DNA from 2 places in the Methylosinus sp. shoA genome. Region 2 is predicted to be linked to the other one. Evidence: predicted binding sites of a transcription regulator. Region 2 holds the regulator's gene; the other holds the start of a gene.
The links. The regulator HrcA, encoded in region 2, represses chaperone genes, less so after heat shock. The targets are predictions, from matches to a motif close to GTTAGCACTCNCNNNNNGNGAGTGCTAAC.
Positions count from the first base shown of each region.

Region 1: the regulator HrcA is predicted to act here: its motif matches at 2,270-2,298, upstream of groES (co-chaperone GroES).

Region 1 is NZ_AP046091.1:4,527,948-4,532,606, reverse strand. It holds gene AC6IW9_RS21335 (DUF2165 family protein) at 1-133, shown strand, start outside; gene AC6IW9_RS21330 (cytochrome-c peroxidase) at 248-1,525, shown strand; gene lysM (peptidoglycan-binding protein LysM) at 1,612-2,106, shown strand; gene groES (co-chaperone GroES) at 2,365-2,652, shown strand; gene groL (chaperonin GroEL) at 2,700-4,337, shown strand; gene AC6IW9_RS21310 (TonB-dependent receptor) at 4,627-4,659, opposite strand, start outside.
Region 2 is NZ_AP046091.1:677,330-681,988, reverse strand. It holds gene AC6IW9_RS03145 (hypothetical protein) at 1-321, shown strand, start outside; gene AC6IW9_RS03140 (ABC transporter ATP-binding protein) at 339-1,079, opposite strand; gene AC6IW9_RS03135 (ABC transporter permease) at 1,069-1,935, opposite strand; gene hrcA (heat-inducible transcriptional repressor HrcA) at 2,028-3,131, shown strand; gene lldD (FMN-dependent L-lactate dehydrogenase LldD) at 3,136-4,266, shown strand; gene AC6IW9_RS03120 (DUF2778 domain-containing protein) at 4,569-4,659, shown strand, end outside.

The DNA of each region.
Region 1 (4,659 bases), 900 kb from region 2:
CGGCGGCGAATGGCTGCAGATGTGGCGATCGGCCGATTGGAATTTTCAGCAGCCGGCCTTCCGTTTCCTCGTTTCGCTCGGCCTCGTCCTGATCTTTCTCGCTCTTCCGGAGCCTCGCGACAGGCGATCCTGACGCGCTCTACTTTGGAAACCGTCCAATTTATCCGGTTGACGCGGCGCTCGCGTCTTTTCTAGATTTCGCCGCGACGCGGCGCGCCCGCGTTCATCGAATGCGGAGATTTCATTCATGGCGCTCGCGCTTCGTCCGCGCCGCCGCACGACGATCGCGTCGTGCGCGACGGTCTTGTTGTGGCTCGGCGTCATGGCGGCTCCCCCCGCCGTCGCCGAGACGGCGACGGCGCTCGCCGTGGATGAGGCGGGGCTCTCGCCGCTCGAGCTGCTCGGCAAGAAGGTCTTCGAGGATGCGCGGCTCTCGGAGCCGGCCGGCGTCTCCTGCGCGTCTTGTCACGATCCGGCCAAGGCGTTTCAGGGGAACAACGGCTCGCCGGTCGCCGCGCTCGCGCGCGGCAGCCGACCGGGCGTCCTCGGAGCCCGCAATGCGCCCTCTCTCTCTTATGCGTCCTACAGTCCGCGCTTCGGCTTCATCGAGAAGAAGGACGAGAAGACCGGCGAGGTCGAAATGATCCCGGCCGGCGGCCAGTTCTGGGACGGACGCGCCGACGATCTCGCCGCGCAGGTGGAAGGGCCGCTCCTCAATCCGCGCGAGATGAACAATCCGTCGACGGCCGCCGTCGTCGACAAGATCAGGGACGGCGATTACGCCGGCCTCGCCCGGCAAGTCTACGGCGAGGACATCTTCACGGACAAGAACGCCGCCTTCGACAAGCTCGCGCGCGCCGTCGCCGCTTTCGAGAGCTCGCCGCGCTTTCATCCTTTCTCGTCGAAGTTCGACGCTTTCCTGCGCGGCGAGGAGAGATTGTCGAAACAGGAGGCGCGCGGCTTCGAGCTGTTCAAGGACGAGAAGAAAGGCAATTGCCTCGCGTGCCACATGGGCAAGGAGGAGTCGCGCAATCCGGAGGATTGGCTCTTCACCGACTTCTCCTATGACGCGCTCGGCGCGCCCCGCAACGCCGAGATTCCCGACAACAAGGAGCCGGCCTATGTCGATCTCGGCGTCTGCAAGCGCGAGAAGCTCGCCGAGATCGCGCCGAACGGCTACGACATCGACGGGCTGTGCGGCCAGTTCAAGGCGCCGACCTTGCGCAATATCGCCCTCACGGGCCCCTATCTGCACAATGGCGTCTTCACGAGTCTGCGCGATGTGGTCGCCTTCTATGCGACGCGCGACACCAATCCCGAGCGCTGGTATCCGAAGGCGCGCGGCAAGGTCGCGAAATATGACGATCTGCCGAAGGCGCATCACGAAAATGTGAATGTGAAAGAGGTCCCTTATGATCGCAAGCCGGGCCAGAAGCCGCGTCTCGACGACGCGGAGATCGACGCCGTCGTCGCCTTTCTGCAGACGCTGACCGACCGCCCGCCGGCGCGGGCGAGCAGCCGATAGGCTCGCCTCCGGCGCTCGCGCCCTATCTAAGCCGCACGCCGGCGCCGGGTTCGGCGCTCGCGTCCATGCTGCGAAGGAGGAGCGAGATGGGCATCTTCAATTTCTGGAACCACGCCAAGAGCGGCGAGCCGATCGCCAAGGACGCGCCCGCGCCCAAGGGCGCGACCGAGAACGCCGCGGCCCCGCCCGAGGAATTGAAGAAGGAGATCGAGAAGCAGGGGCTCGACGCCTCGAAGATCGAGATCAAGGTCGAGGGCGATAAAGTCAAGCTCGGCGGGAAGGCGGCCTCGACCAGCGACGCCGAGAAGATCGTGCTCGCCGTCGGCAACACCAAGGGCGTCTCGCAGGTCGAGAGCAATATTTCGGTCGGTAAGACCGAAACCGAATCTCTCTTCTACAAGGTTCGGCGCGGCGACACTCTGTGGAAGATCGCAGAAGCGCAATACGGCGCCGGCAAGGGCGGCAAATATGAGGAGATCTTCGCCGCCAACAAACCGCTCCTCTCCGATCCGGACAAGATCTACCCCGGCCAGGTCCTCCGCATTCCCAAGATCGGCGGCGAGGCCCAAGCGCATCGCTGAATGGGGCGCCGAGGCGGCGACCGCAGACGCCGGCCACTGGCGCGACAAAGCGCCGCTATTTAAATTTCAACTTATCGATCAATAGCTTGTGCGACGCTGTGCGGAAGTTCGCGTCCCCCGCCTTGACAAGACGGGGGGCGCGTTCCTATGTCTCCGCCAGCCTGTTGGCACTCGCTGCGGGCGAGTGCTAATCGGCTTTTTACGCAATCCTATCGCCCGCGCGTCGCGACGTGCGGGCTCGAAATGAAGGAAGACCACATGGCGTTCCGTCCCCTCCACGACCGGGTCGTGGTCAAGCGCCTCGAGAGCGAGGACAAGACCAAAGGCGGCATCATCATTCCCGACACCGCCAAGGAAAAGCCCGCCGAGGGCAAGGTCATCGCCGTCGGTCCCGGCGCGCGCGACGAGAGCGGCAAGCTCGTCGTCCTCGACGTGAAGGAAGGCGATCGCGTTCTGTTCGGCAAATGGTCCGGCACCGAAGTGAAGATCGACGGGGAAGATCTCCTCATCATGAAGGAAAGCGACATTCTGGGCGTGATCGCCTGAGCCGGCCGGCCCGCAATCAAATCTCTCTCCAACGGAGCTGAACGACAATGGCAGCCAAGGATATCCGTTTCGCCTCCGACGCGCGCGACCGCATTCTGCGCGGCGTCGACATTCTCAACAATGCGGTGAAGGTCACCCTCGGCCCCAAGGGCCGCAACGTCGTCATCGAGAAGAGCTTCGGCGCTCCGCGCATCACCAAGGACGGCGTCACCGTCGCCAAGGAGATCGAGCTCGCCGACAAGTTCGAGAATCTCGGCGCGCAGCTCGTGCGCGAGGTCGCCTCCAAGCAGAACGACACCGCCGGCGACGGCACCACGACGGCGACCGTTCTCGCCGCGGCCATCGCCAAGGAAGGCGCCAAGGCCGTCGCGGCCGGCCTCAACCCGCAGGATCTGAAGCGCGGCATCGATCTCGCGGTCGAGGCGGTCGTCGCCGACCTCAAGAAGAACTCCAAGAAGGTCACCTCCAACGACGAGATCGCTCAGGTCGGCACCATCTCGGCCAATGGCGATTCCTTCATCGGGCAGGAGATCGCCAAGGCGGTGCAGAAAGTCGGCAACGAGGGCGTGATCACCGTGGAGGAGGCCAAGAGCCTCGATTCCGAAACGGTGATCGTCGAGGGCCTGCAGTTCGACCGCGGCTATCTCTCGCCCTATTTCATCACCAACGCGGAGCGTCTCGTCGCCGAGCTCGAGGACCCCTACATCCTCATCCACGAGAAGAAGCTGTCGACGCTGCAGCCGCTGCTGCCGATCCTCGAGGCCGTGGTGCAGACCGGCAAGCCGCTGCTCATCATCGCCGAGGACGTCGAGGGCGAGGCGCTGGCGACGCTCGTCGTCAATAAGCTGCGCGGCGGCCTGAAGATCGCGGCCGTGAAGGCGCCGGGCTTCGGCGATCGCCGCAAGGCCATGCTCGAGGACATCGCCATCCTGACGGGCGGCCAGGTCGTTTCCGAGGATCTCGGCATCAAGCTCGAGAACGTCACTCTCCCGCTGCTCGGCCGCGCCAAGCGCATCCGTATCGACAAGGAGAACACGACGATCATCGACGGCGCCGGCGAGAAGAAGGACATCGAGGCCCGCGTCGCCCAGATCAAGGCGCAGATCGAGGAGACCACCTCGGACTACGATCGCGAGAAGATGCAGGAACGTCTCGCCAAGCTCGCGGGCGGCGTCGCGGTGATCCGCGTCGGCGGCGCGACCGAGGTCGAGGTGAAGGAGAAGAAGGATCGCGTCGACGACGCGCTCAACGCCACCCGCGCCGCGGTGCAGGAAGGCATCTCGCCCGGCGGCGGCGTCGCCCTGCTGCGCGCGATCACCGCGCTGGCCGACGTCAAGGTCGCCAATTCCGACCAGAAGACCGGCGTGGAGATCGTCCGCAAGGCGATCCAGGCTCCGGCCCGCCAGATCGTCGACAACGCCGGCGCCGACGGCGCGGTCGTGGTCGGCAAGCTGCTCGAGTCGAAGGACTACGCCTATGGCTACGACGCGCAGAACGACCAGTATGGCGATCTCCTGAAGTTCGGCATCATCGATCCGACCAAGGTCGTGCGCACGGCCCTGCAGGACGCGGCTTCCGTCGCGGCGCTCATCGTCACCACCGAGGCGACGATCACCGAGCAGCCGAAGAAGGACAGCGGTCCTGCCCTGCCTCCGGGCGGCGGCATGGGCGGCATGGATTTCTGATCTGCCGCCACAGAAGGCTAGAAAGAGGCCCCGGAGCGATCCGGGGCCTTTTTCGTTGGTCATGTGCGCGTGGGCACAGCGGGGGAGACAGTCTCGCGCGAAATCGGCGTCGGGCGCGACGAGAGGACTTGGCCCGCCGCAGAGACTGCCGGCGCGCCGAACCAGGCGCGGCTCCGCCTTCGAGCGCGAAACAAAGCGCTCCCTTGTCTTCTCTCGCGGTAGTTTGCCCCACCGTGAGGAAGCGAAGCAGCCCGGAGCGCGTATCGGCTCCGGGCTGCGAGCGTCGCGCTCAGCGCGCGAACGCCGTGCGGAACGCGTCGAA
Region 2 (4,659 bases):
CCGCCGCCGCTGCGCGCCAAGGAGAATTGGAACGCCGGCCTGCGCTTCTTCGAGAAGACCCGCAAATCCAATTTCGTCCACGAGATCATGTATCCGCTCGCGCTGTGGAGTCGCGAGCGCTGGACCGAGACGCTGGAGAAAGGCGTCTCCTTCCTGACCCATATCGAGGACAATGTGCCGGTGTTGCGCGAGGTGCTGGAGGAGAAGCGCAATGATCAGGCATTCGTCGCCAATCTGCTGCTCAAATTGGCGCCGGCCATCGATCAGGAACTGACCGAGGACATGGAAGGGTTCCTGCGCTCGCTGGCGCGCCGGAACTGAGGCCGAGGCTCGCGGCGTCACGCCGCCGCGAGCACCACTTCCTTATATTCGGGGATCACGACCTCCGGCGCGCCGACGGCGCGCACCGACCCCTCGTCGATCCAGATGATCCGGTCGCAGAGGGTGGTGAGGAAGTCGAGATCGTGGGACACGACGAGGATCGTCCCGGTCTTGGCGAAATCGGCGATGAAGGCTTCGCATTTGGCCTGGAACACTTCGTCGCCGACCGACAGCGCCTCGTCGACGATGAGAATGTCGGCGTCGGCGTTGGCGCAGATGGCGAAGGCGACGCGCGCCAGCATGCCGCTCGAATAGAGCCGCATCGGCTGATCGAAGAAGGGCCCGATGTCGGCGAATTCGGCGATCGCCGGCAGGCGCTTCTCCACCTCCTTGCGCTTGAGCCCGAGAATGGCGCCGCCGATCATGGCGTTCTCGCGTCCCGTCAGCAGGCCGTCGAAGCCCGAGCCGAGCGCGAGGATCGGCGCCACCCGTCCCTTCACTTCGAAGAAGCCGCGGGTCGGGCGCGTGATGCCGCAGAGGATCTGCAGCAGCGTCGTCTTGCCCGCGCCATTGCGGCCGATGATGCCGACCTTCTCGCCCTTGCCGATGGAAAAGCCGATGTCGTGGAGCACCCAATGCTCCTTGTAGAACTTCCGCCACAGGCCGAACAGCACTTGCTTGAGCTGGTCGTTGCGGTGAAGATAGAGCTGGAAGGCCTTGCCGACGCCTTCGCAGCGGATGATGGTCTCAGATGACATCGACGATCACCGATTTGTAGCGCATGAAGAACTGGTAGCCGAAGATGAACACGCCATAGGAGACGACGACCAGCGCGATATAAGCGAGAGGATGGGGCAGCACTCCGTCGAGCGCGGCGCCGCGCAGCATCTCGATGTAATCTCCAACGAGGTTGAAGCGCAGCCAGAAGGAGAAATTGGGCGGCATCTGCGCGAGCCGATAGAAGATCGGCGTCGCGAACATCAGCACGGGCACGACCGACACCATGATGTAGGCGACGTCGCGCGTGAAGGCGCCGAGCGCCATCAGGAACCAGACGACGCCCATCATGAAGCAGGCGAAAGGCAGCACCAGCAGCGGCGTGAACAGGACCGTCCAGGGCAGCTCATGCGCCGTGACGAGGCGGAACGCGACATAGACCGCGAAGCTCACGCCGCCATAGACGAAGGCGCGGATAGTCGCCACCCAGGCGATGGTCTCGCTCGGAAAGATCGACTTCTTGATGAAGGTCACATGCTCATGCAGCAGGCCCGGCGCCCGATAGGCCAGCTCGCTGAACAGGTTGAAGACGATGAGCCCGATGAAGATGCCGGCCGCGTAGCCCGTCGTGCTCATGCCCTCGGAGAGCTGGGGCGCGGTGATGGAGAACAGCACCGTGTAGGTGAGCAGCATGATGAGCGGAGAGAGCACCGCCCACAGCGGCCCGAGCGCAGAGCCGCGGAATCGCACGGTGAGCTCCCGGCGCACCACGGCGCGGATCAGCTCCCGATGATGCCAGGCGCGCTCGAAGGGGGCGACGACGGCCGAAAGGGAGGTCGGGGCGAGCGGCTGCAGGTCGGAGCTCCTTTGCGAAAGGTGGTTGCGCCGAAGCCGCATAGACCAGTTCGCGGCGGTTCGTGTCAACGGTCGCCGACACGCAGGGCGGACAGGAGGCTTGACCCGCGCCGCCGAGGCGCCATTCTCTCGTCATGATCCGCGTGGGCCATCCTCTCGCGCCGCCGCCGGCGGGAACCAGCGGCTTCGCCAATCTCGGCGCCCGCCCGCGCGAGATTTTCCGCCAGATCGTCGATACTTATCTCGCGAGCGGCGATCCGGTCGGCTCGCGCCAGCTCTCGCGCCTGCTGCCGATGACGCTGTCTCCGGCCTCGGTCCGCAATGTGATGCAGGATCTCGAGGAATTGGGTCTCGTCTATGCTCCCCACACGAGCGCCGGCCGCATGCCGACCGAGCTCGGCTTGCGCTTCTTCGTCGATTCGCTGCTGCAGATCGGCGATATGGAGGAGAGCGAGCGCGCGCAGATCGAGGCTCAGGTCGAGGCCGCCTCCAAGGACCACGACCTCGAGGGCGTGCTGGCGGAGGCGACCAGCCTGCTCTCGGGGCTGACGCGGGGCGCCGCCGTGGTCGTCACCAGCAAGGACAATGCGCGGCTGAAGCAGATCGAGTTCGTGCGCCTCGAGCCGGAGCGGGCGCTCGCCATTCTCGTCGGCGAAGACGGATCGGTCGAGAATCGCGTGCTGCAGGTGCCGCGCGATCTGCCGGCCTCCTCGCTGGTGGAGGCGGCCAATTATCTCAACGCCCGCATCCGCGGGCGCACCCTCGCCGCGCTGCGCAGCGAGATCGAGGCGGCGCGCGAGGCGGCGCAGAGCGAGCTCGACGCGCTGACGGCGCGTCTCGTCGAGGCCGGGCTCGCGAGCTGGGGCGGAACCGGCGCCGAGCATCGCCAGCTCATCGTGCGCGGGCAGGCCAATCTGCTCGAGGATCTGACGGCCATGGCCGATCTCGAGCGCATCCGCCTGCTGTTCGCCGATCTCGAAACCAAGACCGAGGTCATCGACCTCTTGGAGCGGGCCGAGACGGGCGAAGGCGTGCGCATTTTCATCGGCTCGGAGAACAAGCTCTTTTCGCTCTCCGGCTCGTCGATGATCGCTGCGCCGCTGCACGACGGCAATAAGCGCATCGTCGGCGCGCTCGGCGTCATCGGCCCGACGCGGCTCAATTATGCGCGTATCGTGCCCATGGTGGATTACACGGCCAAGGTGGTGGCGCGGGTCGTCGCCGGCGGCGGCAAGTAGCGCGATGATCATCTCATGCGCCGCCGACTTCCGCGAAGCCGCGCGCAAAAAGCTGCCGCGCTTCCTGTTCGATTACATCGACGGCGGCGCCAATGAGGAGACGACGCTGCGCGCCAATGCCGAGGATCTGCGCGCCGTGCGCCTGCGCCAGCGCGTTCTGCGCAGCCTGTCCGAGGTCTCGCTCGGGACCGAGTTCTTCGGCCGTCCCGCCGATCTGCCGGTGATCCTCGCCCCGGTCGGCCTCGCCGGAATGGCGGCGCGGCGCGGCGAGGTCCAGTCCGCCGCGGCGGCCATGGCGAAGAACGTTCCGTTCACCCTCTCCACCGTGTCGATCTGTCCGCTCGAGGAGGTGGCGGCGGCCTGCCCGCGGCCGATCTGGTTCCAGCTCTATGTCTTGAAAGACCGCGGCTTCATGCGGCACATGCTGGAACGGGCGCGCGCCGCCGGGGTCGAGACGCTCGTCTTCACCGTCGATCTCCCGGTGCACGGCTCGCGCTATCGCGACGCCCATTCGGGCCTCTCCGGCCCCTTCGTGCGCACGCGCCGGCTGCTGCAGGCGGCCGGGCGGCCCGGCTGGGCCATGGACGTCGGCCTCATGGGGCGCCCGCACGATCTCGGCAACATCTCCAAATATCTCGGCAAGCGCACCGGCCTCCTCGATTATATCGGCTGGCTCGGCCGCAACATCGATCCGACCATCGGCTGGCGGGACATCGAATGGGTCCGCGAATTCTGGACCGGCCCGATGATCCTCAAGGGCATATTGGACGTCGAGGACGCGCGCGACGCCGTCCGCTTCGGCGCGGATGGAATCGTCGCCTCCAATCACGGCGGCCGCCAGCTCGACGGCGCGCTGTCGACGGCCGAGGCCTTGCCGCCGATCGCCGACGCCGTGGGAGGCGAGCTCACCATCCTCGCCGATTCGGGCGTGCGCTCCGGGCTCGATGTCGTGCGCATGCTGGCGCTCGGCGCCGAGGGGGTGATGCTCGGGCGCGCCGCGGCTTTCGCGCTCGCCGCGGGCGGGCGCGGCGGCGTCGAGACGATGCTCGACCTCCTCGCCAAAGAGATGCGCACCGCGATGATCCTCACGGGCGTGTCCTCGATCGCCGCGATCGACCGCTCGATCCTCTCCTGAGTCGATCCGTTCCGCCGAATCGGCGCGACGCGCGCTCCACGCTTTTTTCGAAAAGCATTCGCCGTTGTTTGCATCCTGTTTACCTTCCCGCGACATTCTCCGGGGGACGGTAATTGTGAAGCTCTGGATTGGAAAACAAAAAATAACGCGTCAAAAAAGCGCCAAATTGCGAATTCATTCTACCTATCATGCCGTGTCCGCGAGTGTGTGGCGGATCTCGCGCGACGATTCTCCAGTCCTTCGATGCAAAAAGAGCGTCGAAACAGCGTGCGTTACGGACAAAGCTCCGAAAGTGGGGGTGAATGACTCAGACGACCGGCGACAACAATGATCTCTATACCGAAAGCCGCCGCGCCTTTTCCCGCAAGATCGTCTTCTCGGCTGTTCTCCTTG